One region of the Pseudolysinimonas sp. 10J20-29 genome, then DNA from elsewhere that is predicted to be linked to it. Evidence: predicted binding sites of a transcription regulator. Region 1 holds the regulator's gene; each other region holds the start of a gene.
What was found. The regulator LexA, encoded in region 1, represses DNA repair genes until DNA is damaged. The targets are predictions, from matches to a motif close to TCGAACANNTGTTCGA.
Positions count from the first base shown of each region.

Region 1 (6,490 bases):
GGACGTTGCCGGATCCGTAGTCCAGGACGACGACCGAGGGGGATGCCGTCACGAGCGACGCTCCACGGTCACAGCGAGCCCTTGGTCGACGGCACGCCGCTGACGCGCGCGTCGGGCTCGACGGCGCGACGGAAGGCGCGCGCGAGCGCCTTGAACTCGGCCTCGGCGATGTGGTGCGGATCGCGACCGCCGAGCACCGTCAGGTGCACGGTGATCCCGGCGTGGAAGGTGATGGCCTCGAGCACGTGCCGCACCATGGAGCCGGTGAAGTGGCCGCCGATCAGGTGGAACTCGAAGCCTTCGGGCTCGCCGGAGTGCACCAGGTACGGGCGCCCGGAGACGTCCACGACGGCGCGCGCGAGCGCCTCGTCGAGCGGCACGTGCGCGTCGCCGTAGCGGCCGATGCCGGCCTTGTCGCCGAGCGCCTGATTGATCGCCTGCCCCAGCACGATGCCGGTGTCCTCGACGGTGTGGTGCACATCGATCTCGGTGTCACCGTGGGCGCGCACCGTGAGGTCGATGAGCGAGTGCTTGGTGAACGCGGTGAGCAGGTGATCGAAGAACGGGACCGTCGTGGAGATGTCGGCGGTGCCGCTGCCGTCGAGGTTGAGTTCGAGTTCGATGCTCGACTCGCTCGTCTGACGGCGCAGGCTCGCGACGCGGGATGTGCTCATGCCTGCGAGTCTATCGAGCGCCGCCCGGCCCGAGCTCGGCGAGGGCCGCCAGGAAGGCGCTCGTCTCGCCTCGCGTGCCCGCCGTCACGCGCAGCGATCCGGGGATGCCGACGTCGCGCACCAGGATGTCGCGCTCGAGCAGCGCCTCGAAGGTCGCCTTCGGGGAGTCGAGACCGCCGAAGAGCACGAAGTTCGCCCAGCTCTCGTAGGGCCGATACCCGAGCTGCGCGAGCTCGACAAGCAGGCGATCGCGCTGGCCGCGGATGTCGTCGACCATCGCGAGCATCGCGGGGGCGTGCTCGAGCGCGGCGACGGCGGCCGCCTGGGTGAGCGCCGACAGGTGGTACGGCAGGCGCACCAGCCGGAAGGCGTCGACCACGGCCGGGTCGGCGGCGAGGTAGCCGAGGCGCGCGCCGGCGAAGGCGAACGCCTTGCTCATCGTGCGCGAGACCAGGAGACGTTCGCGGCCCGCGAGCAGGCTGAGCGCGCTCGGCGCCCCCTCCGGCATGAACTCGGCGTAGGCCTCGTCGACGAAGACGATGCCGTCGGTCGCCGCATAGGCGGCCTCGATCGTCTCGAGCGGCACGGGGGTGCCGGTCGGGTTGTTGGGCGCGCAGAAGAAGACCACGTCGGGCTGCTCGCGCTCGATCGCGGCGACGGCGGTCGCGGCCGAGATCTCGAAATCGTCGTCGCGCTCGGCCTCCACCCACTCGGTGCCCGAGCCGTGCGCGATGATCGCGTGCATCGAGTAGGTCGGCGGGAAGGCGAGCACCTTGCGGCCGGGCCCGCCGAAGGCCTGCAGCGTCTGCTGGATGATCTCGTTCGAGCCGTTGCCCGCCCAGATGTTCTCGGGCGCCAGTTCGTGCCCGAGGTAGGCCGCGAGGGCCTCGCGCAGCACGGTGAACTCACGGTCGGGGTAGCGGTTGATCTGCAGCACCGCCCGCGCGAGCGACTCGACGATGTGCCGCGCCGTGTCCTCGGGAATCGGGTGCGTGTTCTCGTTGACGTTCAGCGCATAGCGCACGTGCAGCTGCGGCGCCCCGTAGGGGGTCTGACCGCGGAGGTCGTCACGGATCGGGAGGTCGGAGAGGGATACCACTCGCCGAGTCTACTGAGCGTGGCGACGCTCAGCCGGGCCGGCGAACGCCGCCCGAAACGGCCCCGCCGATCAGGGCGCGTAGGCGGTCGGGATGGCCAGCTTCTGGCCCGGCTCCACCGCGCTGGAGGCGAGCTGGTTCAGTGCCATGATGTCGGCGATGACCTCGCGCGGGTCCGCCTCGGGGGCGAGCGTCTCGGCGACCTGCCAGAGCGACTGCCCCGGGGCGACCGAGACGTAGCTGAAGGTGTCGAGGGAGGCCGTGGCGCCGGCATCGGCGCTCGGCGCGCCCACGCCGAGGGCGAGCGCCAGCAGCACGAGCGGGATGGCGGCCAGCGTGCCGAAGACGGCACGACCGCGCGGGGTGAGCCGCAGACGCGGCAGTGCGACGACGGTCGGATTCATCACCATGGTGCTCATCTGTCGTTCCTCGCTCTCGAGTCGTTGGACAGCTCGGATCCGGTCACGGCCGGGCGACCGGATCCGAAGCTGTGTTCCGAACATATCTTCGATCGAACATATGTTCAAGTACTGATCGGGACTTTCTCGCATCCGATGTGCGACACACTCGAACATTTGTTTGCTCGGGCGAGTCGGAACGGATACAGTTTCGATCGTTGAGGAGATTCGACCAGAGGCCACCGACATTGGCCTCACCTCGACACACAACGCCTTCAGGAGGATGCGATGAGCGAGATCGATTCGACCGAGAACGGTCGCCCGGGAACCCGCCGGCGCACCAGCCTGAGCGACAAGCAGCGCGCCATTCTGGAGTTCGTGCAGCGCTCGGTCGCCTCGCGGGGCTACCCGCCGAGCATGCGCGAGATCGGCGACGCCGTCGGCCTCGCCTCGCTGTCGAGCGTGACGCACCAGCTCGGGCAGCTCGAGCTGAGCGGGTACCTGCGCCGCGACCCCAATCGCCCGCGCGCCCTCGAGGTCCTCATCGACCTGCCGGGCAGCGAGGAGGCCGAGACCACCATCCCGGTCGGCGACGCCGCCATGGTGCCGCTGGTGGGACGGATCGCCGCCGGCATCCCGATCACGGCCGACCAGCAGGTCGACGAGGTGTTCCCGCTCCCCCGCCAGCTCGTCGGCAAGGGCGACCTGTTCATGCTCAAGGTCGTCGGCGAGTCGATGATCGACGCCGCGATCTGCGACGGCGACTGGGTGGTCGTGCGTCAGCAGCGCGACGCCCAGAACGGCGAGATCGTCGCCGCCATGCTCGACGGCGAGGCGACCGTGAAGGTCTTCCGTCAGCGCGACGGCCACACCTGGCTGCTGCCGCGCAATTCCGCGTTCGAGCCGATCCTCGGCGACGAGGCCGAGGTGCTCGGCAAGGTCGTCGCGGTGCTCCGCTCGGTCTAGTCGGCCTCGGCGGCCTCCGCCGCATCGCTCGCCGCCACCGCCGCACGCAGCTGCTCCGCCACCCGCGCGGTCGCCAGGAGCGACAGGCGCGTGCCGGCCTCCTCGTAGGAGGTGTCGACGACGCGCGCCCGCTGGTGCGCGAGCGACACCAGGTCGCCGCGGTCGTAGGGCACCAGGATGTCGAGCTCGACATCCGGATACGGCAGCAGCTCGGCGATCCGCTCGCGCAGCTCGTCGATGCCCTCCCCGGTGCGAGCCGAGACGAACACGGCGCCCGGTTCCAGCCCGCGCAGCAGGATGCGGTCGTTCTCGTCGACCAGATCCGCCTTGTTGAAGGCGACGATCTCGGGAAGGTCGCGCGCGCCCACATCGCCGATCACATCGCGCACCGTCGCCAGCTGCGCCGCCGGGTCGGGATGCGAGGCATCCACGACGTGCACGATGACGTCGGAGTTGCCGACCTCCTCGAGCGTCGAGCGGAACGCCTCGACCAGCTGGTGCGGCAGGTGGCGCACGAAGCCGACCGTGTCGGCCAGGGTGAACTGGCGCCCGTCCGGCGTCTGGCTGCGCCGCACCGTCGGGTCCAGCGTCGCGAACAGCGCGTTCTCGACGAGCACGCCCGCGCGGGTGAGCCGGTTCAGCAGGCTCGACTTGCCGGCGTTGGTGTAGCCCGCGATCGCGACGCTCGGCACCTCGAACCGGTCGCGGTTCGCCCTCTTCGCCTCGCGCGCCGGAGCGAATCCCTTGATCTGGCGGCGAAGCTTCGCCATGCGGGTGTGGATGCGGCGCCGGTCGAGCTCGATCTTCGTCTCACCCGGGCCTCGGCTTCCCATGCCGGCGCCCGCACCGCCGACCTGGCCACCGGCCTGACGGGACATCGACTCACCCCAGCCGCGCAGACGCGGAAGCAGGTACTCGAGCTGGGCCAGCTCGACCTGGGCCTTGCCCTCACGGCTCTTGGCGTGCTGGCTGAAGATGTCGAGGATGACCGCGGTGCGGTCGATCACCTTGACCTTCACCCGGTCCTCCAGCGCGCGACGCTGGCTCGGTGAGAGCTCGGTGTCGGCGATCACCGTGTCGGCGCCCAGATGGGCCACGATCGATCGCAGCTCCTCCACCTTGCCCCGACCCAGATACGTCAACGCATCCGGGTGCGGCCGGCGCTGCAGCAGCCCGTCGAGCACGACGGCGCCCGCCGTCTCGGCGAGGGCAGCGAGCTCGCGCAGCGAGTTCTCGGCGTCCTCGAGGGCGCGCGCGGCGTTGCCCGAGCTCGAGTACACGCCGATCAGCACGACGTTCTCGAGCCGCAGCTGGCGGTACTCGACCTCGGTGACGTCCTCGAGCTCGGTCGAGAGGCCCGCGACGCGGCGCAGCGCGGCGCGCTCCTCGCGGTCGATCTGCTCGCCGTCGAGCTCGGACTCCTCGGAGGTCGCGTGGAGGGCGGTCGCGCGTCCGCGGCCGAACACGGAGATCTTCTCGGCGTGCGCGTCCTCGTGCCCCAGGACGCGGTCCAGCATCCGGTCGTCTTCTTCAGTCATGGACTCTCACCCTCTGGTGCGGTAGTTCGGTAGATTCTCTGCATGGCCCCGCCCGATCATTACTTCTCGTCGGAGCCCGGAAGTGGATACGTGCCGCGCGAGATCACGGTCCGTCTCGCGGGCGAGGACCGTGTCCTCACCTCCGCGCCCGGGGTTTTCAGCCCGGAGCGCCTCGATGCGGGCACGAACGTCTTGTTGTCGAATGTGCCAGCGCCTCCGCCGGGGGGAAACCTGCTCGACCTCGGCTGCGGCTGGGGACCCATCGCTCTGTCGCTCGCGCTCGAGTCGCCCCACGCCACCGTGTGGGCTGTCGACGTCAATCAGCGGGCGCTCGACCTCGTGCGCCAGAACGCCGCGCGTCTGGGTCTCGACAACATCACTGCCTGTACACCTGACAATGTTCCCACAGATGTGCGATTCATGACGATCTGGTCGAATCCGCCCATCCGCGTCGGCAAGAGCGAACTGCACTCGATGCTCTCGACCTGGCTGCCGCGACTCGAGGTGGGGGCGGATGCCTGGCTGGTCGTGCAGCGCAATCTCGGCTCGGACTCCCTGCACCGCTGGCTGCAGGCGGAGTTCCCCGACGACCTCACCGTGACGCGCGCCGCCACCAACAAGGGCTACCGCGTGCTGCGGGCGCGACGCCGCTCCGGCTCGGGACTGACCGAGCCGATCTCGGTCATCCCCGACGCGAACTAGAGCTCCAGCGCGCCGTCGAAGACGAGCGCGGCGGGCCCGCTGAGCGCGACGTGCGACGCGCCGTCGACCTCGAACACCCGCACCCCGACGACACCGCCGGGAACGGTGACGCTCCAGGAGTCCGGTGCTCCCTCGCCCGCCCAGTGACGGGTCGCGAGGGCCGCCGCCGCGGCGCCCGTGCCGCACGACAGGGTCTCGCCGCTGCCGCGCTCGTGGACGCGCATGCGGATGTGCCCGACGCCGGCCTCGACGAGCGGGTCGGCGGGCACCACGAACTCGACGTTCGCACCGTTGGGTGCCGCGGGAAGCAGTTCGGGGGCGCGACCGAGTTCGAGCCCGTCCAGCTCCGCCTCGTCGCTCAGCGCCACGACGACGTGCGGGTTGCCGACGCCGATCGCGAGCCCCGGGCGCGGCACGTCGAGCCCGTCCGCGTCGACGCGCACCTCGCCCTCGGCGACGAACCAGGCGCCGAGGTCCACCTCGAAGCCGTCGGCCGTGCGCGTGAGGTGGCGGACGCCGCCGCGCGTGCCGATGGCGATCGTCTCCCCCACCTCGAGGTCGATGAGACCCCGATCCAGCAGGAACGCCCCGTAGACGCGGATGCCGTTGCCGCACATCTCGGCGGGGCTGCCGTCGGCGTTGTGGTAGTCCATGAACCACTCGGCGGCCGGATCCTCGTCAAGCGTTGCGGCGCCCTCCGGAAGTCGCGCCGAGCGGACCGCGCGGATCACGCCGTCGGCGCCGACGCCGAAGTGGCGATCCGAGATCGCGGCGAGGGCGTTCGCATCGAGCGTGCGCTCGCCGTCGGGGTCGGCGAAGAGGACGAAGTCGTTGCCGGTGCCGTGCCCCTTGGTGAAGGCGAGAGTGCTCATGCTTCGAGCCTATCCGCGCGCGGTCGACAGCGCCGCGCGCACCACGTCCGCGGCGGCGTCGGCTCTCGCCGGGTCGCGCGCCTCGAACCAGTGGGTGTCGCGATAGCGGCCGAACCAGCTCACCTGTCGCCGCGCGTAGCGCCTCGTCAGCGCGGCCGTCTGCTCCATCGCCTCCTCGGCGGTGATCTCGCCGTCCAGCTGTGCGAGGGCCTGCGCGTAGCCGATCGCGCGGCTCGCGGTCGT
Region 1 covers NZ_CM147917.1:617,993-624,482, reverse strand. The annotation lists gene hisH (imidazole glycerol phosphate synthase subunit HisH) at 1-52, opposite strand, end outside; gene hisB (imidazoleglycerol-phosphate dehydratase HisB) at 69-674, opposite strand; gene AC0L6Y_RS03060 (histidinol-phosphate transaminase) at 685-1,773, opposite strand; gene AC0L6Y_RS03055 (LysM peptidoglycan-binding domain-containing protein) at 1,843-2,190, opposite strand; gene lexA (transcriptional repressor LexA) at 2,458-3,135, shown strand; gene hflX (GTPase HflX) at 3,132-4,673, opposite strand; gene AC0L6Y_RS03040 (class I SAM-dependent methyltransferase) at 4,716-5,375, shown strand; gene dapF (diaminopimelate epimerase) at 5,372-6,247, opposite strand; gene miaA (tRNA (adenosine(37)-N6)-dimethylallyltransferase MiaA) at 6,257-6,490, opposite strand, start outside.

Region 2 (6,490 bases), 970 kb from region 1:
TTCCGAGCGGCAGGTGCGCGCCGTGCATCTCGAGCGCGCCGAACGGCAGCAGCGCCAGACCGTTTCCGGCGCGCAGGTGGGCGGCGACGTCGGTCCCGGGGGTGCGGTAGGCGTCGATCATCAGGGGAGCTCCAGTCCGGCGGTCGGGGTGTTCGCCCCGACGGTGCGGCGCGCTTCCAGAGTACCCAGCGCGGGTGATCGTGGCGGCGCCGTGGGGCGGGGGCTCTCGCGCCCGTCGTTCGCCGCACGTCCGTTGCTCGCCGCGCGTCCGTCGCTGGTCGTGCGCGCCGCGTTCGCCGCGTGTCCGTCGTTGGTCGCGCGCGCCGTCTTCGCTACGTGTCCGCTGCTGGTCGTGCGCCCCGTGTTCGCCGTGTGTTCGTCGCTGGCCGTGCGCCCCACCCTTGCCCGCGCGGAACACCGCGCCGTCGTCAACTGCCGGCCCGGACCCGGCCACGAGAGGATATGACTATGAGCAGCATGAAAACCCGCGACACCGCCCGCGAGACGACTGGCGCCCTCGACGGCGTTCACCTCTGGGACGGCACCACCTACCGCGGCGTGAATCGCGTCGGCTGGGAGTCGGGTCGGCTCACCGCGGTCGAGGCGTCCGCGGGGCCCGCGGAAGTCGAGGAGTCGGCGCTCACGGTCATCCCGGGGCTCATCGACACGCATGTGCACCTGGTCGGCAACGCCTCCGATCAGCCCGCCGACTTCCTCAGCTGGCCGCTCACGACGCGTCCGGAGGAGCAGGTGCTGCACGGGCTCGCCCACGCGCAGCGCGCCCTCCGCGGCGGCGTGACGACGGTGCGCGACCTGTCGGCCGACGAGGTTCAGTTCTCGCTCGCCCGCGCGCTGCGTGCGGGGCTCGTCACCGGACCGCGTGTGCTCGCGCACGGCATGGTCAGCATGACGGCGGGTCACGGCGACCTGTTCACGCCTCCCGCGGTCACGGACCGCAAGCCGGTCGCCGACGGTCCGGACGCCTGCCGCGCTCTCGTGCGCCACTGGGCGCGCGCCGGGGCTGACGGCATCAAGATCGCGACGAGCGGCGGGGTGCTCTCCGTGGGCGACAAGGCGGAATGGCGCAACCACACCGACGCCGAGCTCGAGGCGATCGTCGACGAAGCGCACGCCCTCGGCATGCGGGTCGCCGCCCACGCTCACACGGCGGCGGGCGTCGACCGCGCGCTGGATGCCGGTGTCGACTCGATCGAGCACGGCACGCTGCTGGAACCCGCGCAGTCATCCCGGCTGGTGGAGCTCGGCGTGACCGTCGCCCCGACGCTGCTGATCAACAACCGCATCGCGCAGGGTGTGGCGGCGAACGCCGAGCAGGCGGAGAAGGCGCAGGAACTCGTCGTGCGGCGCGACGCGCTGCTGCGGGCCGCGGCCGAATCCGGTGTCGATTTCGTACTCGGAACCGACGCCAACGGTGCTCACGTCGCGTTCGGCGATCAGATGGAGGAGATCCGGCGGATGACCGAGATCTTCGGCTGGTCGCCGGAGCGCGCCCTGCAGTCGGCGACCTCGCGGGCTGCCGCCGCCATCGGCTGGGGCGACACCGTCGGCACGCTGCGCGAGGGCGCGGCCGCCGACTTCGTGGTGCTGCGCGGTCGGCCGTGGGAGCGCATCGACGACCTGCACACGTCGAACATCGTCGCCGTCGTCGCGGCCGGTCAGGTCGTCGCGGGCACGCTGCCGGGCTAACGGCTAACGGCTAGCGGCCGAGCAGCCGAGCAGCCGAGCAGCCGAGCAGCCGAGCAGTCGAGCAGCGCCCGAGCGTATTCCGCTCGGGGCGCGCCCGGCCGCCGGCCCCCAGGCGGGGTCAGCCGATGTTGGCGCCGATCGCGCCGGCGAGGTACGGGATCAGCCAGATCGCCCAGACGACGACCGAGAACTTGTGGAAGCTCTGGCGCTCGTGGGGGCGGTTGCGCACGAGGACGACGATCGCCCAGACCAGGTGAACGGCCATCAGCAGGATCGCGATTGTGCCGGTGATCGCCATCACGGTGCCGAGCACGGCCGCGACGCCGGTGTCGGTGTCGGGGCTGCTGGCGGCGATCTGCGTCATCATCAGGGTCGCGGTGACGTCGCTGACGAGGCCGAGTCCGAAGAACACGGCGTGCCAGGGGCGGAGGTCGCGACGGATCCGCTCGGCCCAGACTCCGATCGAGTAGAAGATGAGCGCGGCGGTGATGAGCACAATGGCGGGAATCAGCATGAGCCCACTCTGAGGGACGCTCACCCTGTCGCATAGGGACCGAAGTCCCGCGGTGCGGCCCGCGGCCGTCATCTGCGCGCGCCTTAGGCGGCCGACCCGATCGCCACCCGCACGTCCGCCCGCGGTGGCAGCTCACCCGGCGGCACGGCGCGTGGCGGAGGTTCAGCCTGCGGGGCGGTAGATCAGCTCGCGAGGTGGGAGCTCACTCGGCTGGATGGTGCGCGGCGGAGACTCAGACCGCGGCGCGGCGGCTCAACCAGCGAGATCGCGACTCAGCGTGCGCGGCAGCACCTCACCCCGCGAGGCGGCGTGCGACGGGGCTGCGCGACGGCATCGGGATCGGGTGCTGGGCGGGGTCGAGTGTTCGTGGCGGGATCGCCGAGTAGTTCGCTCCGTCGCGCGTGATGCGCCAGCCGTTGTCGTGCACGAGCAGGTGATGGTGCCGGCACAGCAGAACACCGTCCGAGATGTCCGTCCGCCCGTGTTCTCGATGCCAGGGCACGATGTGATGCGCTTCGCACCAGGTGGGCGGTCTCTCGCATCCGGGGAATCGGCATCCGCCATCGCGCGCGGCAAGGCCGATGCGCTGTCGGGCGGTGAACAGCCGCTGATCGCGCCCGACGTTGACGACCTGGCCGCCGGAGTCGAAGTGGATCGGCACCGTGCCGTCGGCGCAGATGCGGCGTTCGACGGAGGGGATCGAGATCGGTGCGCTCTGCCCTTCGAGGTGTCCGGATCCGCGGCGGCGGGCCAGATCGGCGTCGGTGACGAGCACCCGCACGGCGGGGGTGCGAGCGCCGAGGACCGTGCCGTCGTCGGCCGTCGTTCCGAGACGAATCAGTTCGACGAGCGCGTCGAGTGCGATCTGGTCGGTCGCGCGAGGGTCGCGAACGAGCCGTTCGGCGCGCTCGGCCGCCGTGAGGTCAGAGGCGGTGGGTCCACTTGCGGTCGCCTCAGTCGCGGAGGCATCAGCGGCCGAGCGCTCTGAGCGCTCTGAATGCCCCCAGCCGCCATCTCGCCCGGCGCGGCGGGCAATCGAGGCGCTGTCGACGAAGCGCGGACCGCCGCGCCGGGGAGACGTGGCGGCATCGACCGAGGCGACGACGATCGCCGCCGACTCAGGGTCGAGCAGGCCGTGCACCCGTGTCATCCCGTCGGGCTGCGGCACGAACCGCAGGTACCGGCGCTCGCGGAGCTGTCTTTCGCGGTCTTGCACGCTCGCCTCGTCGAGCGCGGCCCGCGCATCGCGCGCACGCGCGGCGAGCTGTTCGGGGGTGAGGGTTCCTGCCTCGGCGATCAGCGCGGCCACGACGTCGTCGAGTGCCGCTGCGCTCACTTCGGGACCCGGCGCGCGAAGCGCGGTGCGGATCGCGTCGGCCGCGCCGACCGAGAGTCGCCCGGCGTTGACGGCGTGGGCCACCGGATGCAGCCACGGCGTCGGGGTCGAGCCTGAGCCGGAGCACCAACTCGAACCCGCGTCCGAGTCTGTGCCCGAGCCCGAGCCCGTGCCACCGTCGGCCGTCGGCTCCGCGTCGCCGAGCAGCCCGGATGGGCTCTCACCGTCGCCGGTGGGCCGCGACTCGAATTGCTCCGCGTCGGCGACCAGAGAACCGACCCGGACGAGCGCCGCGGCCTCGCGCGTTGACGCTCCGGTGACCCGTGCGATCAGCGCCTCGGGCGTCCGGGCGCCGAGGCGCTGTGCGAGTCCCTCGAATCCGAGGTCGTGCCGCGAGCGGCGGGCCAGCTCTCCGGCGACCGCCGACGACACCGCGTCCACGCGGCGCCGCAGCTCGCCGAGGGTGCGTTGCAGGTCGACCACCGCGTCGTCGCTCAGGTCGCCGAAGGACGAGGGCGTGGGGGCGACGAAGGGCACCGTCGGGTCCGCGAAGGCGGGGAAGGTGGTCGTCGTCATGCGGCAATTCTTCCAAGATTCGAAGATATGTACTAGTACAAGTTCTTCGGGAAACCGGGCCTGTGGAGGAGACGACGCGGCGGGGGATCGTGCCGTGACGGCTAGCTAGGGATCGTGCCGAGGTGCCGAGGTGGCGAGGTGGCGAGGTGGCGAGGTGGCGAGATGGCGAGGTGGCGAAGCGGCGAAGTAGTGACGGGAGGCAGCCCCTACGCCGCAACCCCTGCCACGAGCACCGCCTCGACTGGAAACCGCAGCACCGGCCCCAGGCCGGCCACCCGCTCCCGAAACGACCGCTCGATCGCCGCGCGTCCCGCATCCGTCGTTGCGACATACGCCTGCCCGATCGTGCCGAGCCCGGCCGCGACGCCCGCCCACAGGTCGTCCGCCGAAACGGTGAACTCCCACGACACCCGCCGCGCCTCCCGCACCGCGAACCCGCCGGCCGCGAGCAGCCCCGACACCCCGTCTTCGGTGCGCGCGAAGTCGCTCGCCTCCGGCATCACGAACCCGCCCGCAGGCTTCGTGCCGGTCTCGTCGATGATCGCCGCCCACAGCTGGTTCAGCTCGGTCGGTTGCCAGGGCCACACCGTGACCGCGATCGGCGCGCCAGGCCTGGCCACCCGCCGCAGCTCCGCGACACATCGATCCGGATGCCCCGCATGGTTCACCGCAAAGTTCGCCACCACCGCGGCGAACGTTTCATCCCCGTAGGGGAGCCGCGCCAGCTCACCCACCTCGAACCGCGCCCCGGGCACCCGCTCCCGCGCGAACGAGACCATGCTCTCTTCCGCATCCACGCCGGTGACCTGCAAGCCGCGAGCGACGGCTTCGGCGGCGGCGACGCCGGTGCCGCATCCCGCGTCGAGGAGAGCGTCCCCGGGACCGGCCGCAGCCCCCACCGCATCCAGCAGCGCCGGCACCGCGCCCGCGCACATCCGCCCGAACGAACGGTCGTAGTCGGCGGCGATCCCGGCCCAGCTGACGGTCATGCCTCGACGCTCGTGGGAGGGGCGTCCGGCGGAGGCGCCCGGCACTGACCCGCCCGGCACTGATTCGCCCCGCACTGACTCGCCCCGCACCGACTCATCCGCCACCGAGCCGATCCACTCCTCAAGCGCAGCCTCGAACCGCGCCCGCACCGGCGCACTGAGCGACGGCACCCGCAACCCGTTCCGCGCGATCGCCGCAATCCCCGCATCGTCGACACCCCACACCCGGCGCGCGGCCTTGTACTGGGCGGTGATGTCGGCGCCGAACCAGAGCGGGTCGTCGGCGTTGAGGGTGATCGGCACGCCCGCCGCGAGCATCGCGGGCGCGGGGTGAGTTTCGAGCGATGCGGCGACGCCGAGGGCGACGTTGGAGGTGGGGCAGACGTCGCACACGATGCCCTCGTCGGCGAGCCGGGCGAGCAGCTCGGAGTCGTGGATGGCGTGCACGCCGTGCGAGATCCGGGTGGCGCCGAGCACGTCGAGGGCCGCGCGAACGCTCGCCGGCCCGTTGACCGGACCGCCGGTCTGCCCGGCGTGGATGACCACCTGAAGTCCCGCATCCCGCGCGATGCCGGCGGCGCGCGCGAAGCGCTGCGGGCCGGTCGGGTCGTCCGGTCCGGCGGTGCCGAACGCGGTGATCCCGGCGCCGACGAACCGGGTGGCGAGCAGGGCGAGCTCTTCGGCGAGTGGCGCATCCAGCCCGGTGTTGACGGTCAGGTTGGCGCCCACCTCGATGCCGGTGTCGGCGGCCCCGCGCTGCAGCGCGTCGACGATGGTGCGAGTCACGGTGTCGAGGTCGCCGAGCCGCGGGCTGTAGAGCTGCGGCTCGATCGACGGTTCGAGGTAGAGCACCCCGGACTGCGCTTCGGCATGCACGAGGGCGACGCAGAGCGCGGCGAGGTCGTCGAGGTCGCGCACGAGGGCGGGCACGGTGCCGTAAGCGCTGAAGAACTCGCCCGCGTCGCGGAACCGCGCGGGCCGCTCGAACGAGCCGCCCTGCGCCCGCGCGAGCCGCTGCACGGCCGCCAGCGGGTAGCCGCCGTCGAGGTGCAGGTGGGTGTGCGCCTTCGGCAAGGCACGCAAGGCGCGCACGGCGCGCAGCGAGCTCGCGGCGGCGTCGGGATGCGACGGGTCGGTCACGCGGAACTCCTGTGCGGCGGGCGGTCGAGGTGAGGTCGTCCATCGGAAGCGTAGCCCCCGCGTCATCCAGCCCAAGCGTCATCCAGCCCCAGCGTCATCCAGCCCCAGCGTCATCCACCCCCGCGTCATCCAGCCCCCGCCCAGCCGCATCCCGATGATGGGAACATGACCGCCGCTCGCACCACCACCCGCATCCTGCTCGGCTCCGCCCTCGCGTTCGCGGGCGTC
Region 2 covers NZ_CM147917.1:1,584,343-1,590,832, reverse strand. The annotation lists gene AC0L6Y_RS07780 (creatininase family protein) at 1-121, opposite strand, end outside; gene AC0L6Y_RS07775 (metal-dependent hydrolase family protein) at 469-1,707, shown strand; gene AC0L6Y_RS07770 (HsmA family protein) at 1,826-2,221, opposite strand; gene AC0L6Y_RS07765 (HNH endonuclease signature motif containing protein) at 2,514-4,133, opposite strand; gene add (adenosine deaminase) at 4,340-6,262, opposite strand; gene AC0L6Y_RS07755 (DoxX family protein) at 6,428-6,490, shown strand, end outside.
Region 2: the regulator LexA is predicted to act here: its motif matches at 4,153-4,168, upstream of AC0L6Y_RS07765 (HNH endonuclease signature motif containing protein).

Region 3 (6,490 bases), 1.1 Mb from region 1:
CCGCGGTCGGCGCCCGTGCTGCGACTGAGCACCAGCCGGTGCGCGAGCACGGGGGCGGCGAGCGCGTCGATGTCGTCCGGCAGGACGAAGTCGCGGCCGTTGAGCGCCGCGCGGGCCTTGGCCGCGCGCGCCAGCTGCAGGGTCGCGCGGGGGCTCGCGCCGAGGCGCATCTCGCGGTCGTCGCGGGTGGCCGACACCAGGGCGACCGCATAGTGGCGGATCGCGGGGCTCACGAACACCCGGCGTGCCGTCTCGACCATGTGCCGCAGGTGCGCGAGCGAGATCACCGGCTGCAGGTCGGCGAGCGGGCTGTGCGTCGCGCGGTGCCGCAGCATCGCCGCCTCGCTCGCGGCATCCGGATACCCCATGGTCACGCGAGCCATGAAGCGGTCGCGCTGCGCCTCGGGGAGGGCGTAGGTGCCCTCCATCTCGATCGGGTTCTGGGTGGCGATCACGATGAACGGGTCCGGCAGCTCGCGGCTGGTGCCGTCGATGCTCACCTGGCGCTCCTCCATGCTCTCCAGCAGGGCGGACTGCGTCTTCGGGCTCGCGCGGTTGATCTCGTCGCCGATGACGAGGTTGGCGAAGATCGGGCCGGGCTTGAACTCGAACTCGTGGCGCGACTGGTCGTAGATCGAGACACCCGTGATGTCGGAGGGGAGCAGGTCGGGCGTGAACTGGATGCGCGAGATGGTGCCGTCGACGCTCTTCGCGAGTGCGCGGGCGAGCATCGTCTTGCCGACCCCGGGGACGTCCTCGACCAGCAGGTGCCCTTCCGCGAGCAGCACGGTCACCGCGAGTTCGATGACCTCCCGCTTGCCGTCGACGACCGTCTCGATCGCGTCCATCACCGCGCGGCCGTCGAGCGCGAACTCGGCGACGCCGACGGGCGCATCTTCGTCGGTCGCCGACCCGGGCACCACTTCGTGGGCGACGGCGGCGCGCGGGTTGGAATAGCGGTCGTCCGCGGCTGCGTTGCGCGCGCGACCCGACTCCTTCGGCTCGGTTCTCACCCTCGCGAGTCTGCCATCGCGCTCTGGTGCGAACAACGAATCTGGGTGGATACTCGGCAAATTCTGTGACCATTCCTCGCGCACCGGCCCTGACCGACGCCCGTGGGTGCAGCGACTCGGGTAGCGACTCTGGCGCGGCGACGGGGGCGCAGTTACGCGGCACAGCGGCGGGCGCGGCGACGGAGCCCGTCCGCGCGCCGCTACCGTCGCGGCATCGGCAGGGGCGGCTCCCGCCGTTCCGGTGGCGGCATCGCGACAAGCTCTCGCTCGCCCGGCCGCCCTCCCGCGCGAGGTCGCTCGTCGATCCGCCACCCCTGGTTGTGCACGAGGAGGTGATGGAATCGGCACAGCAGCACGCCCCGATCGACGTCGGTTCGCCCGCCGCCTGCCCAGCCGTCGAGGTGATGGGCCTCACACCACGACGGCGGTCGGTCGCAGCCGGGGAAGCGGCATCCGCCGTCTCGCGCGGCGAGCGCGACTCGCTGCCGTTCGGTGAACAGCCGCTGGGTGCGGCCCACGTCGAGGACGCGGTCGCCGTCGAAGGCGATGGGGACGGCGCCGGACGCGCACGCGACCCGCTGCGCGGTGGCGATCGAGACCCGCGCTCGGCTGCCCTCCAGCGCGGCGGCGCCGACGCCGGAGACCAGCGCCTGATGGTCAACGTGGATGCTCACCCCGGGCCTCCGCTGGGCGAACACCCGTCCGCGGTCGGCGGCGCCCGCGATTCGCACCATGTCGACGAAGGCGTCGAGCATCAACTGGCTCGTGCTGCGCGGATCGCGCACGACCGCCTCAGCGCGCGCGACCGCCTCGGGCTCGACGAATCGCGGCCCGCCGCGGCGCGGCGCCGTCACCAGGTCGAAGGCCTCGGTGACGAGCGCGGCCGATTCCGGGTCGAGCAGCCCCGACAGCTTGGTCATGCCGTCGTTCTGCGGACTCAGACGCAGAAACCGCTGCCGCCGCAGCGCCTCTTCGCGGTTCGACACCCCGTCCGCGTCGAGCGCGTCGCGCATCGCGCGCGCCTCCGTGGCGAGCTGACGCACCGAGAGCTCCGGGGCGACGGTGACCAGCAGCGCTTCGGCTTCCGCCAGCCGCTCGGCATCGACAGCGTCGCCCGGCGCGCCGAGCCCGGAGCGGATCGCGTCCGCCGCCCGCACCGACAGCTCCCCCGCGTCGACGGCCGCGATGATGGGCGGCGCGCTGTCGGCCTCCTGCGAGGCCACCATCAGCTCGCCGACGCGCACCAAGGCTCGCGCCTCCCCCGCCGTCACCCCGGCGAGACGCTCAAGCAGCTGCTCGGGCGAGCGCGCCCCTTCCCGCTGGGCGAGCCCCTGGTAGCCGAGCTCACGCGCCGAGCGGCGGGCCACCTCGGCGGCCACCCGCGCGGCTCCGGCATCGATCTCGCGCCGCAGCGCCGCGAACTCGCGCTGACGTTCCAGCAGCTCCGGATCGGTGAGCCGGCCGAGCGCCTCAGTGGGCGGCACCCGCAGGACGCGCGGTGCCGCAAGAACCGAGGACGGGGAGCCGGACATGACCCCATTTTCTCATTCTTCGAAGATATGTTCGAGTGTTTCGAACAGGTTCTCGAATTCGATCGTGTGGAGGAGACGACGCGCATCCCGGTCCGTCGCGAGCGAGGGACTACTCCTCGACCGGATGCCCCTCGGCGTCGCGAACACCCGCCGCGTAGCCCTCGTTCCAGGCCTCGTCGGAGCCGACGCGGAACAGGTCCTCCTCGGCGGGACGCACCAGCGCCCGCGCGCCCGGCTCGTCGAGGGCCCCCACCAGGTGCCCGAGGCCGCGCACCACCGCGACCGGCACCGCCGACGCCTTGCCCTTGACCAGGTCGGCCGCGGCCGCGATCTCGTCGGCGACCGCGACGATCGTCGCCTCCAAGGCGACCCCGTTCGCGTCGGTGCGGCCTCGCCAGTCCTCGACGACGCGGAGCCCGGCCGCGCCGATCGCCGCATCCGTCTGGCCGATGCGCCAGGCCCGTCCGAGCGTGTCGGTGATCACGATGCCGAGCGCCACCCCGAATCGCTCCCGCAGCGCGGCGCAGAGCGCGCGCGCGGAGGCGTCCGGGTCCTCCGGCAGCAGCAGCACCACCCCGTCGGGGGCGTTCGAGCCGTCGACGCCGGCGGCGGCCATGACGAGCCCGAGCGGGTTCTCGACGATGCGCGTCACGCCCTTCGCGTGCGGGCGCGAGGCGACGAGGCGCACCGTCTGCGCGGTGATCGCGTCCTCGCGATCGGCCGCCGCGATCGCGCGGCCCTCGGCCTTCGAGACGACCTTCGAGGTGACCGCCAGAATGTCGCCGTCCTGCATGCCGCCCGCGGCATCCACGGCGTCGCCGATGATCGCCGCGAGATCGTCGCCCGCCGTGATCTCGGGGATCCCGGGCAGCCCCCATACCTCCAGCCGCATGTCGCTCATCGGCTCAGCCCCGGCAGGACCTCACGGCCGAAGACCTCGAGGAACTCGCGCTGGTTGCGCCCGACGTTGTGCAGGTAGATGCGATCGAAGCCGAGATCGAGGTAGCGCTGCAGGTGCGCACGGTGCACGTCCGGATCGGAGCTCACGAGCATCCGCCCCTCGAAGTCCTCCGGGCGCACGAGCCGGGCGATCTGGATGAACTCGTACGGCGAGCGCACATCGCTCTTGCCGAACGGCATCGCGCCGTTGGGCCACTCGGTCAGCGCGTTGGCCATCGCCTGCTCGTCGGTCTCGGCCCACGAGACGTGCAGCTGCAGGATGCGCGGCATCGTCGCCGGATCGCGGCCCGCCTCGCGCGCGCCCTGGGCGAAGCGCTCGAACAGCAGCGCGATCTTCTCCGCCGGCGAGCCGACCGTGATCAGCCCGTCGACGGTACGGCCGGCCCGGCGCGCGGTCAGCGGCCCCGCGGTGGCGACATAGATCGGCGGCGCCTGCTCGGGCATCGTCCAGAGCCGCGTCGACTCGAGGGTGAAGAACTCCCCCGCGTGCTTCACGTCGCGGCCGGCGGCGGAGGCAGAGAACAGCTTCTTGATGACGTCGACCGCCTCGAACATCCGGTTGATCCGGTCGGGGGCCTCGGGCCAGTACTGGCCGACGATGTGCTCATTGAGCGCCTCGCCGCTGCCCACGCCGAGCCAGTGCCGGCCCGGGTACATCGCGGCGAGCGTCGCGGAGGCCTGGGCGACCATCGCCGGGTGATAGCGGAAGGTCGGGGCAGTCACCCCCGTGCCGATGTCGCCGGCGGTGCGCTCCGCGGCGGCGGTGAGCACGTTCCAGACGAACCCGGCCTGGCCCTGCTGCGGGGTCCAGGGCTGGAAGTGGTCGGATGCCGAGGTGCCGGTGAATCCGTGCTGTTCGGCGAGCGCGGCGAGCGCGACCGCCTCGGCGGGCGCGAACTGCTCCAGCTGCGCGGCGTAGCCGATGTGGGGGCGGGGGCTCGCGGCGCGGCTTGACGCGCCGGTCTCGGGGGGCATTGCTCCATTCTGGCGCGTTGCGCGGCGCGGTGCGCGGTGCGGGCGGGTTTCGACAGGCTCAACCCGCGCTCCCGGCTCAACCGGCGGGTGCGACGTACCCTGGGGGCATGGCAATGACGCCGTACCCCGTCCAGCGCGCGGCTCCCGCCGAGGCCGCGACCGTCGCGAAGCTCCTGCACGACTTCAATACCGAGTTCGATACCGAGAGTCCGGGCATCCCGGTGCTGACCGAGCGGCTCACCGAGATGCTGGCGACCGACCGCACGCTCGCCTACCTCGGAGGCGAGCCCGCCCGCGGCGTCGCTCTTCTCACGAGCCGCCCGAACGTCTGGTATGCGACCCCGGTCTGGCTGCTCGACGATCTGTACGTCGAGCCGGAGGTGCGCGGCGAGGGCATCGGCGGCGCGCTCATCGAGCGCATCCTGGCCGATGCCTCCGCCGCACGCGTCGCGGCGATCGAGATCCTGGTCGATGCCCCCGACCTGGACGCGCAGCGCTTCTACGAGCGCCACGGCTTCCACGGCGTCGAGCCGGTGACCGGCGAGCGCGCCTACTACTACGCGCTCGAACTGAGTTGAGCGCGGTCTAGAGCACCACGATCAGCGCGATGGCGGTGAAGACCGCGACCGCCAACAGGATGAAGTTCGTCCGCAGGAGCTTGTACTCCTTGTAGCGGACGTGCTCGATGATCGCGAGCACCTGGACGAGCGCCAGCCCCACGGCCGCGGCCACGGAGAGCCACGGCAGGATGCCTGTCAGGCGCGGCAGAATCAGCCCGATCGCTCCCAGAATCTCCATGACGGCGACGAACCGCACGAGCGGCTTGTTCCCGCGCGCCACCCAGGTCATCTGGGTCGACAGCGTCTCGTAGGGGGTGGTGATCTTCTTGGCTCCGGCCATGAGGAAGAGGGCGGCGAGCAGTCCGGAGGCGATCCAGGCGGCGATTTCCATGCGGGGTTTCCTTACGTTTCGTGAGTCAGTTACGGTTAGTAACGAAAGACATTCCTACACGACACCCTCACCGCACTGCAGGGTGCCTGACGCACACGGAGGTAAGAAATGGCCGAACAGCCGAACGCCGAGCCGACGGCCACCGAGAGCGACGCCCGCGAGATCGACATGGAGCAGGTCTGCGGCCGGGAGCCGCGCGACAGCGCCCCCGTGCGCGCCGTGCTCGACCGCCTGAGTGACAAGTGGAGCCTGCTCGTGATCGCGACCCTCGAACCCGGCACGATGCGCTTCACCGAGCTGCACCGAGCGATTCCGGGCATCTCGCAGCGCATGCTGACCCTCACCCTGCGGACGCTCGAACGCGACGGGCTCGTCTCACGGATCAGCTACCCGCAGATCCCGCCACGCGTGGAATACACCGTGACCCCGCTCGGCGCCACGCTCATCCCTGCGGCGCTCGGCCTCGTGCGCTGGGCGTTCACCCACATCGACGAACTCGAAGCCAACCGCGAACGGTACGACGCGGAGCACGCCGAGTAGCCGCGCGAGCTCGACCGAGCGCGCGCGGCCGGTCGCCTAGCCGAGCGCGCGCAGGCGCGGCGCCAGGTCGCGCTCGAACAGCTCGAGGAAGCGGCGCTGGTCGTGACCCGGGGCGTGGAAGACCAGGTGGTTGAGCCCGGCGTCGACGTACTGCGCGATCTCGGCGACCACCGCATCGGGGTCGTTGCCGACGATCCAGCGCGACGCGATCTGCTCGATCGGCAGCGCATCCGCCGCCTTCTCCATCTCCATCGGGTCGGTGATGTCGTGCTTCTGCTCCTTGCTGAGCGCCAGCGGCGCCCAGAAGCGCGTGTTGTTCAACGCGGTGTCGTAGTCGGTGTCGTACGAGAGCTTGATCTCGATCATCCGGTCGATGTCATCGAAGGAGCGCTCGGCCTTCGCGGCCCCCTCCTTGACGGCCGGGATGAGCTGCTCGGTATAGAGGTCCATCCCCTTGCCGGAGGTGCAGATGAAGCCGTCGCCGGCGCGACCGGCGTAGCGCGCCACCATCGGGCCGCC
Region 3 covers NZ_CM147917.1:1,714,305-1,720,794, forward strand. The annotation lists gene AC0L6Y_RS08360 (AAA family ATPase) at 1-1,013, opposite strand, end outside; gene AC0L6Y_RS08365 (HNH endonuclease signature motif containing protein) at 1,214-2,545, opposite strand; gene AC0L6Y_RS08370 (coenzyme F420-0:L-glutamate ligase) at 2,655-3,446, opposite strand; gene AC0L6Y_RS08375 (TIGR03557 family F420-dependent LLM class oxidoreductase) at 3,443-4,480, opposite strand; gene AC0L6Y_RS08380 (GNAT family N-acetyltransferase) at 4,588-5,058, shown strand; gene AC0L6Y_RS08385 (DoxX family protein) at 5,066-5,431, opposite strand; gene AC0L6Y_RS08390 (winged helix-turn-helix transcriptional regulator) at 5,540-5,971, shown strand; gene fgd (glucose-6-phosphate dehydrogenase (coenzyme-F420)) at 6,008-6,490, opposite strand, start outside.
Region 3: the regulator LexA is predicted to act here: its motif matches at 2,565-2,580, upstream of AC0L6Y_RS08365 (HNH endonuclease signature motif containing protein).